3 regions of the Priestia flexa genome follow, and region 2 is predicted to be linked to each of the others. Evidence: riboswitches for the same ligand, from Rfam matches in the RefSeq annotation. Region 2 holds a riboswitch; each other region holds the start of a gene.
What was found. Region 2 has a riboswitch for S-adenosylmethionine ahead of mtnW (2,3-diketo-5-methylthiopentyl-1-phosphate enolase). Riboswitches for the same ligand answer to the same signal wherever they lie in the genome.
Positions count from the first base shown of each region.

Region 1: it holds a riboswitch for S-adenosylmethionine, as region 2 does, so the genes downstream of both, LZP85_RS03430 (M20 family metallopeptidase) here and mtnW (2,3-diketo-5-methylthiopentyl-1-phosphate enolase) in region 2, are expected to answer to the same signal.
Region 3: it holds a riboswitch for S-adenosylmethionine, as region 2 does, so the genes downstream of both, LZP85_RS17410 (YezD family protein) here and mtnW (2,3-diketo-5-methylthiopentyl-1-phosphate enolase) in region 2, are expected to answer to the same signal.

Region 1 is NZ_CP090431.1:676,494-683,115, reverse strand. It holds gene LZP85_RS03445 (5'-deoxyadenosine deaminase) at 1-1,028, opposite strand, end outside; gene LZP85_RS03440 (hypothetical protein) at 1,442-2,101, shown strand; gene LZP85_RS03435 (protein-glutamine gamma-glutamyltransferase) at 2,288-3,100, opposite strand; gene LZP85_RS03430 (M20 family metallopeptidase) at 3,192-4,394, opposite strand; SAM riboswitch class I at 4,465-4,569, opposite strand; SAM riboswitch class I at 4,669-4,766, opposite strand; gene LZP85_RS03425 (aspartate aminotransferase family protein) at 4,926-6,245, opposite strand.
Region 2 is NZ_CP090431.1:968,297-974,918, reverse strand. It holds gene LZP85_RS04920 (sugar ABC transporter ATP-binding protein) at 1-867, opposite strand, end outside; gene LZP85_RS04915 (sugar ABC transporter substrate-binding protein) at 880-1,950, opposite strand; gene LZP85_RS04910 (1,2-dihydroxy-3-keto-5-methylthiopentene dioxygenase) at 2,137-2,652, opposite strand; gene LZP85_RS04905 (methylthioribulose 1-phosphate dehydratase) at 2,666-3,304, opposite strand; gene LZP85_RS04900 (2-hydroxy-3-keto-5-methylthiopentenyl-1-phosphate phosphatase) at 3,301-3,960, opposite strand; gene mtnW (2,3-diketo-5-methylthiopentyl-1-phosphate enolase) at 3,960-5,198, opposite strand; SAM riboswitch class I at 5,287-5,394, opposite strand; gene LZP85_RS04890 (pyridoxal phosphate-dependent aminotransferase) at 5,491-6,622, opposite strand, start outside.
Region 3 is NZ_CP090431.1:3,377,442-3,384,063, reverse strand. It holds gene LZP85_RS17425 (VOC family protein) at 1-380, opposite strand, end outside; gene LZP85_RS17420 (alanine/glycine:cation symporter family protein) at 476-1,906, opposite strand; gene cdaS (sporulation-specific diadenylate cyclase CdaS) at 2,117-2,740, opposite strand; SAM riboswitch class I at 2,963-3,069, shown strand; gene LZP85_RS17410 (YezD family protein) at 3,174-3,317, shown strand; gene LZP85_RS17405 (phosphoadenylyl-sulfate reductase) at 3,413-4,123, shown strand; gene LZP85_RS17400 (sulfate permease) at 4,143-5,198, shown strand; gene sat (sulfate adenylyltransferase) at 5,236-6,384, shown strand; gene cysC (adenylyl-sulfate kinase) at 6,397-6,622, shown strand, end outside.

The sequences.
Region 1 (6,622 bases), 290 kb from region 2:
ACATGCTTCGCATTCATCGCTGTAGGTCCATAGGACGGCTTATGAATCGTTGCTGCAAGGCGCATTTCATTAAACATATCGAGGTTATTATTACAAGGCGCGCCATCTGCTCCTAAACTTAGACAAATGCCCTGTTCATGAAGATGTGGAATCTCAGCAAATCCCGAAGCAAGTTTCATATTTGAGCCTGGGCAATGACTCACCTTTACTCCTCTATCTTTAATCACTGCCTTTTCCTGGTCATTCAGCCAGACGCAGTGTGCTAAAATTAACCGCTCATTGGCTAACCCTAAGTGATCTAAGTATAAAATATTTCGCATGCCTGTTTCTTCTTCTACAATTCGAATTTCCTCTTGGTTTTCAGACGCATGCGTATGTACATGCACACCGTAAGTCGCGGATAAGTGCGCAACTTCTCTTAGTAAATCTTCCGTACACGAAATAACAAATCGGGGAGAAAACGCGTACTGAATGCGGTCATTATAAGATCCGTGCCATTTCTCAAGCAGCTTAACACTTTCCGCAATTGAGGAAGCGGTTGTTTCCTGTAATGCTTTTGGCATGTTGTCCGCCTTTTTATCCATCATTACTTTACCAGCAATGGCGCGAATACCACTTTGTGCAATAGCTTCAAATGCCGAATCAGTATGATGCACGGTTTCCATATCCACGATAGTTGTAGTGCCACTTTTAATGAGCTCGCCAATACCTAATAATGCGGAATAATAAATAGATTCTTCATCATGCGCAGCTTCTAAAGGCCATATTTTCTTTTGAAGCCAATCCATCAACTCCAAGTCATCGCCTTGTCCGCGAAACATCGTTTGGCATAAATGAATGTGAGTATGAATGAAACCAGGAACAATTGTCCGATTTGTTCCATCAATGACTTTATCGACTTTTTCCGGTGATAACCCTTTACCAATGGCAGCGATACGGTCTCCTACTATGTATAGATCTCCATATACAATGTCATTCTTTTCGTTCATCGTAATAATTTCCGCGTTTTTAATTAAAATATGCTGCATTCCTTCAAGCCCCCTACTCTCTCTTTAAATCCATCATTCTCTTGCGTTTCATTATATATCAAAAATAACTAATTATTCTGTCTATTGAAAAGGTAAAAAAAATTCCTAGCTGATTTACGCAGCTAGGAAGGTGGATCCACGAAAAATCCCAAGTCCCTTTTTCAAGAGGTTATACGAAATCGCAGGAGAATAATGTGATCTTGAATACATCATATTCTCTTTTTAACAGTAATGCCAGGAAAATGTCAGAAAACCTTACATACTTTTTTATATTTACATTTCTCCGATGTATTTCAACACATTTATTATTAAATTGTTTTAAAAGAAATTTGTCGTTTTTCCAGGAAAATATGGTAAAGTAATAGTCGTTACGATTCTATTTACCTAGTAATTATGGAAAGGGCCGACACCAAATGTTAAAAAAAGAAATGCTTTTTTGTGTATCAATCATACTTTTAGGCTTCACTTTTTTTGCAACAAAACCCGCTTCAGCAATGAGTACGGGATCTGAGCGATATACTATTTCTTCATATGTTGCTTATCTTAATACCCAGGGAGAGTCAGATTCAGCAGAGCAATTTTCAGCTTTATCTCCTGAACAGCAAGAAAAAGTTATCTACTACTTAAATCACCCAGACGAGCTACTTAATTCTATTGAAGTAACGGAATCCGTTGATTACGATGACGCGCCTACAAGCAATACAGCGGTAGCATCTGCATATGCAACGCCGCGTTTTTCCACATTATCGTCTGGTGTGTCACGCACAGCTTCCTATACAGCACAGTATAAAATTGCAGGGTTTACTACTACGCAAGTGAAAGCTACAGTCTATTATTCTACAAGTGGATCTAACGTTACGTCCGTACAAAGTGTGAGCGGAAAAGTTGTGAAAAACGTCAATCCCCTAGTCTCAATTTCAAAACAAAATTCCAAAACATGGGTCTCTTCTAACCGTGCTTACGGACAAATTGATTGGAATTGGAAGGTTGGGTTCAAAACAGCTGGTGTAAAGCGTCAAACTGTATATGGTACAGCCAGCGGTTCATCAGGTGGTTCATCTTCTACTCTTTAAATGAATGGAGGAGGTATTCCTTATGAAGAAATTGTCGCTGTGGATCATCGGTATCACAATTGCGCTGCTTCTTTTGTTTATTATAGCAGGGTATGCTTCTTTCTATAGCAACTAAGGCAGATTATATTGGTTCACTTCTACTCTTTATCATAGGAAACCCCCGCTTTGTGAAAGCGAGGGTTTTTCTTAACCAATGTATGTGCTTGAGCCTATTTGACTCACAACAAGAGGGAGCTTATCATAATCAACTTCAACGAGGACATCACGATGAACATAAAATTGGCTAAGGTAGCGGAAACCAACACGCGTAATGTATGACGTTAAGTAAGCAGACTCTGTTGCGTTTTCTTTTCTCTTTTCATTTAGCCGTTCAATAATTCCTTCAGCGGATTTAACGCCTACGCCGTGTCCAAAATACAAGTCGTCACCAACGATAATCGTATTTTCACCTTGCCATTGAGGGGTATCTTCATGGTGATCAGGGTTTTTGAAATAAGCGCAGTCTCCCTCTAAAAAATCATAACCATGATGATTTTGAAGATTTAAATCTTCATCAAATTTACCGCTATATAATACTAAATTCGTAAATAATTGATTAAAATCCCTCTCTCCAATACTCTCCAACACACCTTTATAAAAAACCATAACAATCGCAACCGCACATTCAAACGCATAGAGCGAACCGTTAAAGAAAATATCGTTTAATGCGACGGATGGCAACACGTTCTCTTTTAGCTTAAATCCTCCTTTTTCGGTTCGAAGCCAATACGTTTCGTTACATTCAGATTCTTTAAAAGTTGCAAATCTCGCACCACTTCTATACAAAAGATACGATGCTTCTACAATTCGTAGGCGGGTAGTCAGCTCAAAATCTAACTGCATAATATTGTCATACCGATAAATTGTTTGATACTGAGCCATTTTTCTCAAAATCTGTGCTTTATTAGCTTCAAGCATGCTATATGGTACTGCATTCATATTTAATGCACGACCCTGCACAATAATAATAAGTGCGTCCCCCTTTCACTTACGTTCTTTTTATCATACGAGTGAAAGAGAGCTTTTATGAGAACGAAAGAAAAGGTGTATTCTAGTCTAGCTCTGCCTGCTTCTTCGTAAATTCGTCTTTTATAGCACAAAGCGTGTCCTCTTCAGTTAATAAACGTAAGCCAATGAGAGCAAGACCTTTTGTCCCTTGAAGTAACCCTTTGTCACCTTCTGGAGATTTAGCTGCTTCACGAAATTCATCAGTGTGCCAAGCCAGCGTTTCAGCACCGATTTTGATATAAGGGTGAATGGTTGGTACCACTTGACTAACATTTCCTGCATCAGATGAGCCAATTCCAGGCTTATGCGCCGTATCTACGTCTTCGCCTAATTCTGTAAATACTTCTTCAAATACTCGATCAAAAGCGCGGTTTAGCTGAATATGATCTACTTTATTTTGAATGAAATATGCGTTAAGTTTAGCACCAGTTGCCATAGCCGCTCCCTTTGCGATTTGCTGTACTCTCTCCGTCACTTGATCACACTCTTTACGCGTTTGTGCGCGAATATAAAAGCGCGCTTTTGCATAGTCGGGAACAATATTGGGAGCCGTTCCTCCGTCTGTAATAATGCCGTGAATTTTCACATCATCCTTTACATGTTGACGAAGTGCGTTCACTCCATTGAATAACTGAATAACCGCATCTAACGCGTTAATGCCTTCTTCAGGAGCTGATGCTGCGTGAGATGCCTGTCCATAAAACTCAAAATCAATAGGATCTACAGCTAGCGTTGTCCCTGTAATACACGTTTCTTTTCCAGGGTGAACCATCATGCAAGCATTTAAGTCTTGCACAAGGCCCGCTTTTACAAAGCTTCCTTTTGCACTTCCATTCGGTCCACCTTCTTCCGCTGGGGTGCCCAACACAACAAGTTCTCCTCCTATTTCGTCAAGCACTTGGCTAAGCGCAATCGCTGCTCCTACGCTAGTTGTTCCAATAATGTTATGACCACAAGCATGTCCAAGCCCTGGAAGCGCATCATACTCCGCAAGAAATCCAATTCTCGGTCCTTTTCTTGCGGATGCTTTTTTTGCTAAAAATGCTGTATCATGTCCAGCTACCCCGCGTTCCACGGCAAAGTCTGCTTCTTCTAGCAGCTTACATAAGAGATAAGATGCAAATTTCTCTTCATTTCCGATTTCAGGATGGTCGTGGATTGCATGACTTGTATCTATGTAAGTTTGAGCTTGTTGGTTAATATACTCAATAACGCTTTCTTTAAGCTTTTCTATCTGTAAATTCATTCTTACACCCCATTTACTAAAAATAAAAAGGAAGCTTCATAGAAGAAGCTTCCTTATCTAAAGAACCTGCTTCTTATCGTTCAAGCTTCTAAGCGCTTGCTGGAATTAGCACAGTGCAATCAGCCTGTTGCTGAGGTGTCATAGGGCCAGGTCCCTCTACCTCTCTAGATAAGAAAACGTACAGTATGTAGTTATAAAATAATAAAACCTCCACTTACAGTGTCTTAATGACTGTAAGAAGAGGTTGGGATCACGTAAGTAAGAACCAGCTCTCTTCTTATCTATCAAGCACTGCTTGTTGGAGTTGGCACGGTTCAAATGTCCGTTGCCGAGGTTTCACAGGGCCAGTCCCTCCACCTCTCTGGATAAGAAGTTTGTCGAATATTGTAGAATATTGTTGATAACTTAAATCTTATGTTACACGCTGAGCAAAGGAATGTCAATGACTTTTCTGAAAAGATTTTTCTTTCTAACAATATGATACCGCTATCATAACTAGACCAACAAAAAAGAGTGCTTTAAGCACTCTTTTTATACATTAATAGCAACTTTTTGCTCATATAAATGAATAGCCTGATCTAGCATAGCAAGACCTTCATCAATCTGCTCTTTCGTTACGGATAAAGGTGGAACCATACGAATCACTTCGCTTGCATTGCCACAGAAATAGAAGAGAACGCCTTGTTCAAGAGCTAAGTCTAGAATTTCAAATAGTGCATCCCCATTGGGTTCACCTGTTTCAGGATGTACAATCTCAATTCCGATCATAAGTCCCACTCCACGGATGTCTCCAATTAGCGAATGCTTTTCTTTTAACAGCTCCAATTGTTTGAGCGCATAAGCACCCATTTCTTTTGCATTTTCGAGAAGATTTTCTTCTTGAAGCACTTCAAGTGTAGCAAGCGCAGCCGAACAGCCAATTGGATTACCGCCAAACGTAGTGCTATGCGTGCCAAGAGGCCATTTTTTCATAAGCTCTTGTGAAGCCACAGTAGCACTTAACGGAATGCCTGAAGCGATGCCTTTTGCAATAGCCATAATATCTGGCACGACGTCAAATGTCTGTGCAGCAAACCATTCTCCAGTACGTCCAAAACCTGTTTGCACCTCATCAAAAATGAGTAAAATGCCATGACGGTCACAGATTTCACGAAGCTTTTTCATCCAGCTTTTTGGTGGAATGATATATCCACCTTCACCAAGAACAGGCTCTAAAATAACAGCTGCTACTTCTTCTGGCGTTACTTGATGTTTGAACAGGGTATTAAAGTCTTTTTCAAGCTTGTCTTCAAAATAAGCATCCACATCAACATTCTCTGGACATTCTTTTGGGTTTGCATATGGAATTTGATAGGTTAAGCCAGAAGGCTGCTGAAACTGACGGTATTTACTTTTTGAAGTTGTGACGCTTAGCGCTCCCATTGAGCGTCCATGAAAACAGCCTAAGAATGACACGACGTAAGGTCGTTTTGTTACGTGACGAGCAAGTTTTAAGGCTCCTTCAATTGCTTCCGTACCGCTGTTTCCAAAGAAGAAACAGTCCAGGTTACCAGGCGTAACTTTTCCTAGTTCGTCAGCTAATCTTAAGATAGACTCGTACATAATAACGCCAGAAGGCCCATGAAGTAGCTGATCAGCTCCGTCTTTAATAGCTTGCACAACTTTTGGATGACGATGTCCAACATTCGTTGTTGCAATTCCAGATGTAAAGTCTAGGTATTGTTTGCCGTCTAATCCATAGTAGTAGCACCCTTCTTCTTTTATAACGGGTAGATTTGGATGATCTTTTGCCATAGTAGGTGCTAAAAGTTCAGGCATTCTGTTAAATAGATGATTCCAATCGTTTGACATAGTAATCCTCCTGTTTTCTAACAAATTATTAAAAATATTCTAAAAACATTTGATGTCTTTATGATAAATGATGTGCATGCCGATGTAAATGAGTGTTTTAGGAATGATGACTCCATCATAGACTACGACTCTACAGGGTTTGTATATAAAATAGATTATTTTTATTTTTATGCTTTTTTTCTTTTTAAAACTTCTGATAAAGCTTTGATAGAATAATATTTCTGTTTTATTCTACTATGTATTTTTATAAAAATCAATTGCATATATATAAATTTCTATGGTGACTAGTAGTTCTTATTTAGTTATTAAGAATGGGCTCTCCGCTTAGTGTAATTTAGAAACCATTCTTTACTTAGCATGATTTCCATTTCAGATTG
Region 2 (6,622 bases):
CGCAATGCCAACAACTTCACCTTCTTTAACATGAAAGGTAATATCTTGTAGTACGTTTGGCAAAGACAACTTTTCTACACGAAGCAGTTCAGCTCCCACCGCTACCTCTTCACGTACCGACTCCTGCGCTACTTGCTTCCCTAGCATAAATGTAATCATTTCTTGCATTGTAGATTGCACAATTGCTTTTGTCACAACATGCTTTCCATCTTTTAAAACGGTGTAAACGTCGCATAGGTCGCTAACTTCTTGAAGGCGATGAGAAATATAAATAATACCCATGCCTTTTTTCTTTAAGTTCGTCACAACTTCAAACAAACGCTTTGTCTCATGTTGACTTAGCGGTGCTGTTGGTTCATCTAAAATAATATATTCCGCATCTTGTAAGATCGCACGAGCGAGTAATACCTGCTGCTTTTCTGCTAGCGTTAATTCCGATACATTCTTTTTAACGTTTAACGTTGAACCCAGCATAGCAAGCGCCTTTTTCGCTTCAGTATCATGTTGCTTCCACTTAACAATTGCAGGGCTACCTTTACTTGTTTGGCGGTCCAGCACAATATTCTCTGCCACCGTTAGTGATGGTACAAGCGCGACATCGACTTCTTGATGAACAATTGCAATACCTAAGTTTTTTGCGTCTTTTGGAGAACCAAGCGTAACAGAATGACCATTTTTGTAAATGGTCCCAGTATATTCTGAGTATGCTCCAGATAATATTTTCATCAGCGTACTTTTCCCTGCACCGTTTGCTCCCAGTAAAGCATGGATTTCGCCTTTTTTCACGGTAAAGCTCACATCTTGAAGCGCTTGAAATGATTCAAATGACTTTGCGATATGCTTCATTTCTAATTGTTCGATCGTCATCTGCCTTCTCCTCTACTCTTTTTGATTCCAAGCTTCTACAAACTCACCCACTTGGCCCATATTAATAGGCGCATCAGGTAAATCATCCTGAGTGATGAGCGTTGGGTTAAACGAGTAATATCTCGGTATGTCTTGTCCAGCAATTCTTTGCAGAACAAATTCCACTTGCTTTTCGCCAATTGCTGCTGGATTTACCGCTGCTGATGCTTTCCATGGACTATTTTCTTCTTGCATCATCTGCAGATCTTCATCCGATAAATCGACGCCGTAAACTTTAATTTCATCTCGGCCAGCTTCTTTAATTGCACGCGTAGCTCCTTTGGCGAATTCGTCCCAAGGTGCCCATACGGCTGTAATGTCGCCTTTGTTTGGATATTTTTTCAAGATAGCCGCCATTTTTGTTTGGGTATCTAGCGATGTATTAGATGTAGCGTTTCCAAATCGCGCTACTTCTTCTACGTCCGGATAACGTTCTAGCATTGCTTCATAAATGGTGTTTCGCTTTTCCATTGGCGCAAAACCACCAACAAAAATGTACACAATCTTTCCTTCGCCATTAATATCCTGCATCATTTGCTTTAAGCCTTGCAGCGCCAACATATAGTCATCTTGGTCAATCGTTGTTACGCCGTCTACATCTAGCTCAACATCAAATGCAACAACGGGTATACCTTTTGCAACGGCACGCTTCACGCCAGGTTCCAACGTTTCAGAACGACCGTGCTTAATGATAATACCATCCACATTTTGATTAATTGCCGTATCTAAATACGCTGCCATTTTTGACTGATCGTTATTGGCATCTGACACGGTAAGCTGAATACCTTGTTCTTTGGCAGCCGCTGTTGCACCGCTAATATACTGGGCTGCGTGCGTTCCCGTCGTAAACTCGGCAATAAGAGCGACTTTCGTATCTTTACTAACGTTTTTTGCTGTGAAATTCGCCTCTGTCTTTTGTTCTTCTTTGACTTGTGGCTTACTTGCCGCGTTTATATCCGGCTGTTCGTTTGTACATCCAACCGTAACGAACAGGACAAATAGCAATAAAATAAATGGACTGTACCATTTTTTTACATGTTTCATCTTCTTCCTCCATCTATTACTATTCTCATAAAAATAGTAAGAATTATTCCTAGCGCAATGAAGAGCAAGCGCCGACTTAAAGCTTTTATTGCTTAAGAAAATGCCGCTTCATCAAGAACAGAAGCGGCATTTTCTTGCGTTAACCACGCATACATCCTGCTATTTTTCCTTGTCTACAATCTCAATTTATTCGTAGATTGGCACCCAGCCTTCTGTTGTAACAAAAATACGAACGGCTACTACTTTGCGATCTTCCATTAGTGTAAAATAATGACGCACATTTTCTGGAACAGAAATTAAGTCACCTGGCTCTAACTCGACATCAAAGAATGAACCATCTTTTCCTTGAATGACGAAAATACCATGTCCACTGACGATAAAACGAACTTCGTCGTCCGTATGGTGATGCTCACGCTGAAAGTTTTTTAATAACTCTTCTAAGTTAGGCGTTGTATCTGATAACGAAATCACATCTTGTGCTTGATAACTTCGTCGCTCAGAAATATCCCTAATCTCTGTATCAAATGAAGCTAAGATTTCTTCTTTTTCTTCGTCTGTTAAATTAAATTTTTCACGCAGATTTTCAGGTAGCTTTGTAATATCCCAATTTTCATAAATGACTTCATTATTAGCTAAAAAGCTTGCTACCTCTTCTTGATTTTCAATGCGTGCATCTGTTGCATGTAAACGAATGTTTGCCATATGTAACTCCCCCTTAAGTAAGTGTTGGTTGATTATATTTCTTTAGTGAAAGAATTTTCACGTGATAACTAAATAAAAACTCGTATGCTTCTAGCACTTTTTTCGCTTCAAATGCATTTTCCCCCCATACGGTAATACCGTGGTTACGAATTAAAACAGCCCCTTGATCCGCCGTTACATATTCAGCAAAGACTTCAGCTAACGTCGGAATGTCCGCATAATTCGGAATAATCGGAACGGTAACCTCTGCATCTTCTTCCCAAATACCGAGTGCTTTAATAATCTCTTGCCCCTTAAACGTTACCTTTCCTTCGTCGCCATATAGTTCAGAAATGACGTTGTTATCAATTGTATGTACATGCAGGCTGCACCCAGCGTTTGTATGACTATAAACCTTAACATGTAAAAGCGTCTCAGCGGAAGGTTTCAAGTGTGTTTCTTCCGCTGCTTTCCCATGGCTATCTACAAGTAAGAAATCTTCACTTGTACGCTTTCGCTTATCTTTTCCACTAGCTGATACGAAGAAGGTTGTTGGCTCTTCACTTACTTTAATCGATAAGTTACCACTAGTTCCAAAAAACCAATCTCGCTGTGCAAGTTCTTCTTTTACATCCGCAATCTCTTGTAAACGCTGCTGTGCTAAAATACTCATACTTCCACCTCCGATAATTCGTTAATATGTTCAATGACATCATGGAATGTTTCAAACGGCCGATGCGGTAAATGTAACTCTTTGCATTTCTGAAGCAAGAAATCACGTGCCAATACGCAATCAGCCATTTTTGCTGCCTGCAAATCCGTAATGGAATCTCCAATTACGATGATAAAATCTTTGTCATCTACCAGGTTTCGTATAATTGACGGCTTACAGCAGCCACAGCCATTTTCACAGTGGCTATCGCATGTATGAGGCCACGTAATTTTAATCGTTTGCCCTAAAAAATCTGAGCCGTTGCAGTAAAGGTTCTTTTTATCTATTTTGCCGTCTAACATTGGTTCAACAAAAAAGTCAATTCCTCCACTGACAATATATAGCGGAATATCCTTTTCTTTTGTGTAATGCACAAACTGCTCGAATCCTGTTCGAATCTCCGAACTTGATAAAATAAATGATACAATCTCTTCTTTTAAAGAGATTGGCAGTAAAGAGAACATTTTGCCAACGCCTTCTTGAATCGATACGCGCTCTGCCAACACATCATCTTTGATAGCTTCCCACTCACTTGGAGCAAACTTTTTCATAATGGCAATGATGTTATCGCTGTTTGTAATCGTACCGTCAAAGTCACAGAAAATCTTCACGTTCATCACCCTTTCACCTTCACTGCTCCCCATAGCTCAAGTGCTTTTTGTAGCGCTTCGTCATTTGTATCTTCTAAAGGCTGTCCAGCAAGCGTAGCATCAACTGCTGCACGGAATGCTTTTCCTCCACCGACTGCTCCATCTGGGTGACCGTGTACGCCTCCGCCTGCGTTAATAATGCTATCCACACCGAAATCGGAAATAAGCTGCGGAACCATGCCTGGGTGGATACCTGCTGATGGAACCGGGAACGTTTGCTTATAGGTATGTAGCGGTCTTGTTACCTCGTATGTAATTCCAGCTGTATCTTCAAGCGGCATCGCGACGCTGCCGTACGGTGATGGGAATAGTGAAAAATCTGCTCCAACAACACGAAGTAATTTTCCTAGTAAAAGAGAATTTGAGAATCCATGAAATTCAGATGGTGTTAACGCACCGCTTACTGCTGGGTGAGCCATGATTGGTAAGTTAATATCATCATCTTCACGAAGAGCTTGTAGCACATCTAGTCCATATGCAAACACGTTAAACAATAGAGCATCGGCTCCGAGCTCCGCTGCTTTTCTAGCTTTCTCTTTTAAATCAAATGTACGCCCCGTTAAATTTACGGCATATAGCGTACGATGACCCGTTTCTTTATATACTTCATCAAGAACTTTTTTCCCTTCTGTAATACGCTTTTCGAACGGTGTCAGTTCGTTGTCAAATAGGATTTCGTCATCCTTTACAAGATCGACACCTCCAAGTGCTTGTGCCCGAAGCTGCTCCGTTAAATAATCCATATCACGCCCAATTACACCTTTAAAAATACTCATTACAAGAGGACGATCGTACACTTTTAGTTTCTCACGAATCCCTTCAATTCCAAAGCGTGGGCCAGGAAAAGCGGCTAATGCTTCTTGTGAAAACTCTAAATCTAATAATTTTACTTTTCCGTCTAATGATAGTTTTCCGAAAACAGTAACTAAAATAGCAGGTAAATCATTTGTATAATTAGAAAGCGGATAACCAATTTTCACAATCGCTTGCTTTGTCGTTTGCTCTAAATAATTGTTGACGCGATCGCAGTCTTCAAGTAGTGTAATGTCAACTACGCGCCCTTTGTGCTTTCTAAGTTGCTCCTGCTCAAGCAGAGGTAGATTTGTCCAAGAACCTACCGTTAAGCCTAGAGCAATGCCTTCTGCTTTTTTTTCAAAATTTCCTTTTTCATCATGTAATAAATAACTTGCAACGATTTCACTCATTTGCTTCAAACTCCCTTGCTGTAAATTTCCCATCGTTACGAAATAAAAAAGCCTCTTCTTGTGAGAAAGAAGAGGCTTTTTTGCTCTCTTCTTATCTCTCAGCTACTGCTGCAAGATTTAGCACCGTGCTTAACAAAACGTTAAGTCGGTTGCCGGGCTTCACAGGGCTAGTCCCTCCACCTACTCTTAATAAGAAAATTGCTATTTATATTGTATAATCGATTTTCACGCTAATCGTATTCATCAAAAATATGTGTTTATGAATCAACAACTTCTTACATATTAAGCCAACTCAAAAAGAATTGTCAACGTATTTTTTGAATAAATTTAATTTAGCAATTCGATCAACCGCTTCTTTCAGTCGATCTTCATCGGTTAATAAACCTACGCGCACATAGCCTTCTCCGTATTCACCAAACCCAATTCCAGGAGCAACAACGACGTGTGCTTTTTCAAGTAACAAATCAGAAAATTCTTCTGATGTATAGCTTTTTGGAACCGGCAACCACGCAAAAAACGACCCTGGTGGGGCTTCAACGTCCCATCCGATTTCACGCAGTCCATGAATGAGAACCTGGCGACGAGATTCATAGCGTTCGACTAGTTCATCTACGCAGTTCTGTGACTCTAGTAAAGCAACCGCGGCTGCTTGCTGTATTCCGCTAAATACACTTACAAATAAGTGATCTTGTAAAAGATTAATCGCTTCAATAACGCTTTCGTTTCCAACAGCAAAACCGATGCGCCACCCCGCCATATTATACGTTTTGGATAGCGTATAAATTTCAATGCCCACTTCTTTGGCACCTGGAGTTTGCAGAAAACTAATGGGCTTTTGACCGTCAAACCCAATTGCGCCGTACGCAAAGTCATGTACAATGCACGTATCGTACTGGCGAGCAAATTCAACCGTTTTTTCGAAAAATAATGCCGTAGCTACTGCGCCGGTCGGATTATTTGGGTAGTTTAAAAACATGAGCTTAGCTTTTTGCTTCACTTCTTCGCTTATTTCCTCGTAAACTGGTAAAAAATCATTCTCTTTTTTCAAGGGCATAGCTTCCATTTTCGCTCGTGCTAGCTCCACTCCTGACCAATAGTCTGGGTAACCTGGGTCGGGCACTAAAACTGTATCTCCAGGATTAAGTAAACACTGAGGAATTTCTACTAACCCAGCTTTGCCTCCAAACAAAATAGCGACTTCTTTTTCGGGATTTAGCTGGACACCGTATTCTCTTTCGTAAAACGCTGCTGCCGCTTTTTTCAAAAAAGCTTGTCCGCGAAACGGTGAGTACTTGTGGTAGTTTGGATTTTCACTCGCGTCTTGAAGTGCCTTGACAATATGAGGGGGCGTTGGCTGATCTGGGTTTCCTTGCCCTAAATTAATCACATCATGCCCTTCTTTTATTACTTTTGCAACTTTGCTA
Region 3 (6,622 bases), 1.6 Mb from region 2:
GTTTTTACTTCCATATATTCAATCCATTCACCGTCAGGGCCATAAAAGAATAAATATTTTGCTCCGTTAGGCAACGTTACGATTTCTTCGTCTACAAAAGAAACGTTGAGATTCTTTAAACGTGAACGTTCTTCTTCGATATTGTCTACTGTAAGCGCAAAGTGATGAACTTTCCCTTCTGAAGGTAGTGAAGGGTTGTATCCTTCAATTAATTCAACAATGATATTGTTGTCTATTCCTAAGAAAGCTAGCTTCAAGGACGGGTCTGTATGTGGAAACGTTTCTAGTAATTCTAACCCAACAATTTCTGTATAAAATGTTATTGACTCTTGAATGTTTTTTACCTGAATACCTACGTGCCCAAATCCTAGAATTGCCATAATTATCACCTTTTCTGAATTAGTTTCTGTATAATAGTTTAAATTTTCGGTCAAATACAGTCAAATAAAAAAGCAGCATAATAGCTGCTCCTTTATTATTTATCAATTTCTCGAGAGCGTTCCCAGAAATCTAAATTCTCTAAGCCTTTAACAGAATCTTTGTAGAAAACAGGATCTTTTCCTGCTTTACGCTGAGACAAGTAATCGTTTAAGACTGCAATTGCAACTTTTCCTAGTAAAACAATTGCAATTAGGTTTGTAATTGCCATTAGGGCCATAAATAAGTCTGCAAGTCCCCAAACAACGCCTAAGCTTGCAACTGAACCAAACAATACCATTAAGATAACCCCGAATCGATAAAGGTTTAACCAGATTTTGTTTGATGTTAAAAATTCAATGTTTGTTTCTCCATAATAATAGTTAGCTACTAATGAGCTAAATGCAAACATAAATAAAATGATAGCAATGAATTGAACAGCCCATCCACCGATATGTGTACTTAACGCAACTTGAGTCAATTGAATTCCTTCAAGTCCAGGCGTTGCATACGCACCAGATAATAACACGATAAATGCAGTACAACTACAGATGATTAGCGTATCGTTAAAGACAGCCAGAGCTTGAATGAAACCTTGCTTAGCTGGGTGACTGACAGATGCCGCTGCGGCTGCGTTAGGTGCACTACCCATACCAGCTTCGTTGGAGAATAATCCGCGTTTGATACCATTCATGATGGCAGCACCGATGGCACCGGCAAATGCTTCTTCAAATCCAAAAGCGCTTTTTATAATTAATGCGATCATATGTGGAATTTCTGTAATATTAATAGCTAAAACAACTAATGCTAGTCCAATATATACAACTGCCATTACTACTACAATTAACTCTGATGCTTTGGCTACTCGTTTAATACCACCAAAAATGAGAACACCCACAATGGCTGTAACAACAACACCAACAATTAAGCGATTAACGCCAAAAGCTTCTTCAAAAGCAAGTGAAATAGTATTAGCTTGTACAGAGTTAAATACTAATCCGAATGAGATTGTAATTAAGATGGAAAATAAAACACCCATCCAGCGTTTGTTTAAACCTTTTTCCATGTAGTAAGCAGGACCACCACGAAAACCGTCTTTGTCTTTTACTTTATATACTTGAGCAAGGGTGCTTTCAATAAAAGCTGATGCTGATCCAACTAAAGCAACAACCCACATCCAAAACACTGCTCCAGGTCCCCCAAGAGCAATTGCAGAAGCAACACCAGCAAGGTTCCCAGTACCTACACGAGCTGCTGTACTAATAGCAAAAGCCTGAAAGGAGGTAATTCCTTTTTTATCGCTTCCGTCTGTTTTAGCGCCTTCACCTAACAAGCGAACCATTTCTTTGAACTGACTAAACTGAACGAATTTTGTACGAATTGTAAAATATAATCCAACTAATAAAAGAAGCGCAATTAATATGTAAGTCCATAAAAAATTATTGGCTTCATCCACAAAGCTGCTGAATAGAGTCGATATGGTTTCCATCCTAAAAGTTCTCTCCCTTAATTAATGATTAACCTTAGCTGTTCATAAAAAGAGTCATTTTAATGATGCTTTTTTAAAATGTGTAAGGTTTTCTGACATTAGTGATTATAGCGCGTTAGACGTATAAAAGGCAACCTGTAATAAGTTTTTTTTATCGTGTAATCTCTTTTTTTATAACTATAAGGTATGATGTCAGACAGGTGTAGTCGCTTACAGGATGTTTTTGCTGGAATGGATTGGATATAAGCTACCGTCTAAAGCAAAAGATATTCGACCGCTTTCTTCTGATACAACTAAAATAAGTGCGTCGCACTGTTCAGACATACCAAGAGCTGCACGGTGGCGTGTTCCAAGCTTCTTTTGCAGTACTTTTGTGGACAGTGGTAAAACATTAGCAGCCGAAATAATTTGATTGTTTCTAATCACAATGGCACCATCATGTAATGGATTTCCAGGATAAAAAACTGTTTCAACGAGCGTAGACGTAACGGGAGCGTGAATAGGAATTCCTTTTTGAATTAAGTGCTCCACTGAGTCATTTCTCTCAATAACCATTAAAGCTCCATGATGTTTCTCAGATAAATTATGTATCGCGAGTGAAAGAGCTGCGTATTCGTGGGTGTAAGGAGACAAGTAATGTCTTAAATAATAGGATGCAGCTGTGGACTGTACGCTTTGAAATAATTTTCTTAAGTCTTCAAAATCACATAAAACACAGTGGTCACTGCTTTCTAGATGTTGCTGAATTTTGGTTGCTTCCGCTGCTATTTGACTTAAATGATTTTGTAAACTTTGTTTAATTACATCATCTAATTGAAAAGAGTGACTTTCCATCATTGAACATAGCTCCAATCTAAAATAATTATTATGTTTTAATGTGTACGAAAGACATAAATCTATACTATAACGGTGTGAATTAAGAGTGACGCCCAAAAAAATTGCGCATATAATGAAAAAATAATAGATATTTCTGTTAATTTAAAGTATAGTTTTCTTATCGGATAAATTATTTTTGCTGTTGACAAATATTCTAAATATGCTAAAATTTTTAAAAAATACTTATCCAGAGTGGTGGAGGGAACTGGCCCTTTGAAACCCAGCAACCTGCATGTTGTGCAAGGTGCTAACTCCAACAAAATGATTTTCATTTTGAAAGATAAGGTGAATTTGTTGCCTAATCAGTCTTTCAGATGTGGAAGACTTTTTATTTTCCATGAAAAAACAGAAGCCTGTTGAATATATTGTTAACAAATAAGGAGGGACTGTGATGGCACAAAACTCTGACTTAAATTCTGTTTTTGCAAGCGTAGAAAAAATGTTAAGCGACATGAAGTTTGGCTCAATCACGCTTGTGGTTCAAGATGGGAAAGTAGTTCAACTCGAGAAAAATGAAAAAGTAAGAATTAAATAAATAGCTGACTAGACAAACTAGAGGCGGTTTTATCCTTCATTATGGGGGTAAAACCGTCTTTTTTGATTGGATAACAAAGTATTGGAGTGAAAATCATGAGTGTATATACGTATGAAAATTGGCCAAATCAATTTCCGACTTTTGATGAGCAAGATGAAACAAAGGGAGCTTTAAAGGCGTTAGAGTGGGCATATAACCATTATGGTGATTCTCTTATTTACGCATCTAGCTTTGGAATTGAAGGAATTGTATTAATTGATTTAATTTCAAAAGTGAAAAAAGATGCTCACATTGTTTTTTTAGACACAGGTGTTCATTTTAAAGAGACGTACGAAGTCATTGAAGCAATTAAAGAGAGGTTTCCAGATTTACGTATCCAAATGAAAAAGCCTAACCTATCGCTAAAAGAGCAAGCTGAAAAGCATGGAGATGAACTTTGGAAAACTGAGCCTAACCTATGCTGTCAAATTCGCAAGATTATTCCTTTAAAAGAATCACTTGCTCCGTATGATGCTTGGATTTCAGGGTTAAGAAGAGAACAATCTGAATCAAGAAGTAAAACAGAGTTTTTTAATAAGGACGAGAAATTCAAAAAGATTAAAGTTTGCCCATTAATTCATTGGTCTTGGAAAGAAATTTGGCGATATGTATATAAGCATAACTTGCCGTATAACAAACTTCACGATCAAGGGTATCCAAGCATTGGATGTGAGCCCTGTACGCTACCTGCCTATAACATGGAAGATTTACGATCTGGAAGATGGGCAGGTACTAAGAAAGTGGAATGTGGCTTACATGAATCTTAAATGAAAGAGCTGAAAATTTATGCTTGTTTACATTGCTTTTGCAATCGCCCTCTTTTTTGCGATGAATATTGGCGCAAGTGGTGCAGCTGCTGCTATGGGAGTCTCTTACGGTTCAGGTGCCATTAAGCATCGCAAAGTGGCATTAGCTATATGTGCACTAGGTATTTTACTAGGTGCTGTTATCGGTGGAGGAGAAGTTGTTAAAACCATTGGTTCTGGTATTATCCCAGAAAGTATTCTAACGGTGGAGCTAGTTATTATTATTTTAGCTTCTGCAACTCTATCATTATTCTTTGCTAATTTAATTGGAATACCACTATCAACTAGTGAAGTGACAGTAGGATCAGTTGTAGGTGTTGGGATTGCCTATCAATCTGTTTATATACAAAAGCTATTAATTGTTATGAGCTTTTGGGTTATTGTACCGATTATTTCGTTTGTAATTGCCTTTGTATGTGGGTGGTTATTAAAAAAGAAAAAAACGCCTACTCAGCAAAAGTGGAAAAAGCCACTTGCAGTTTTAGTAATAGCTACCGGTTTTTTTGAAGCTTTTTCAGCCGGTATGAACAACGTAGCAAACGCCGTAGGCCCGCTTGTTGGAGCTGGTATGATCAGTACATCAACTGGCGTTATAGCAGGTGGGTTAGCCGTTGCGGTTGGTGCATTACTTTTAGGAGATCGAGTAATTGAGACAAATGGGAAGAAAATCACGGATTTCACGGTGGGTGAAGGGTGTATTATTTCTGGAACAGGTGCGTCGCTTGTTACCGCAGCTTCCGTATTTGGACTCCCTGTCCCTTTAACGCAGGTTACAACATCTTCTATCATTGGAATAGGGGCAGCTAAATCTGGTTTTACATCTGATCAAAGACAGGTCATTGTTCAGATGCTAAAGGTATGGGTTGTATCGCCGGTTTTTTCTCTCGTTATCTCTTACGGTTTAGTGAAATTAGTGGTTGAAACAGATTTTTATGCGTTTGTGGTATTGATAAGCGGTTGTATTGCAACTTATGGCATTCTTAGTTTAATTAAAACAACAAAACAAAAACAAGAAAACCAAAAGATGACTGCTTAAAGATAAATATTAGTTATTCATTGAGGAGGAGTTTAGAATGAGTTCGATTCAAGCACATGGTGGAGAGTTAGTTAATTTATATCAACCTGATTATGATTATACAGGTGTTACGAAAGAGATTGAATTAGATAATATTGCATTAAGTGATTTAGAGTTAATTGGAATTGGTGGATACAGCCCTATTACAGGCTTCTTAGGACAGCGTGATTATGAAGCTGTTGTGGAAGGAATGAGGTTAGCTGACGGGACAGTATGGAGTATTCCAATTACTCTTCCTGTTACAGAAGAAAAAGCACATGAGCTACAAGTAGGAGATCAAGTTAAGCTTGTTCAAGATGGTGTGGTTTACGGTGTTTTAACAGTATCTGAGACGTATAAGCCTAATAAGGAAAAAGAAGCAGAGCATGTTTACCGTACGGCAGAGCTAGCTCATCCGGGAGTGCGTAAATTATTTGAACGTCCAAATGTATATGTGGCAGGTCCAATTGTACTTGTAAATCGTACGCAAAAAGATAAATTTGAAACATATTATTTAGATCCAGCACAAACAAGAGAGGTTTTTAAAGAACGTAACTGGAAGAAAGTTGTAGGTTTTCAAACTCGTAATCCTGTTCATCGTGCTCATGAATACATTCAAAAATCAGCTTTAGAAATTGTTGATGGATTGTTTCTAAATCCACTTGTAGGAGAAACAAAATCTGATGATATTCCAGCGGATATTCGTATGGAAAGCTATGAGGTATTGTTGAAAAACTATTATCCAAAAAATCGCGTATTCTTAGCTGTTTTCCCAGCAGCAATGAGATATGCTGGCCCTCGAGAAGCTATCTTCCATGCATTAGTACGTAAAAACTTTGGATGCACGCATTTTATTGTAGGTCGCGATCATGCTGGTGTAGGTGACTACTATGGCACATACGATGCGCAGCTAATCTTTAATAACTTTACAGAAGATGAACTTGGTATTACGCCATTATTCTTTGAACACAGCTTCTACTGCAAGAAGTGTGAAGGAATGGCTTCAACTAAAACATGTCCACATGAAAAAGAAGACCATGTCATTTTATCAGGAACAAAAGTACGTGAAATGCTTCGAAATGGTGAAGTTCCACCAAGTACGTTTAGCCGAAAAGAAGTAATTGAAGTGTTAATAAAAGGATTACAGCAAACAGTAACTTCAAATTAAGGGGCGGTTGAATTGAGTAAATCAACAAATATTACATGGCACGAATCAGGCATTAATAAAGAAGCAAGAAGACAACAAAACGGACATTATAGCTTTGTATTATGGTTTACTGGTTTATCGGGTTCAGGCAAGTCAACCGTTGCAAACGCAGTAGCACAAGCATTGTTTGAAAAAAACATTCGCAACTATGTATTAGATGGGGATAATATTCGCTTTGGTTTAAATAAAAATTTAGGCT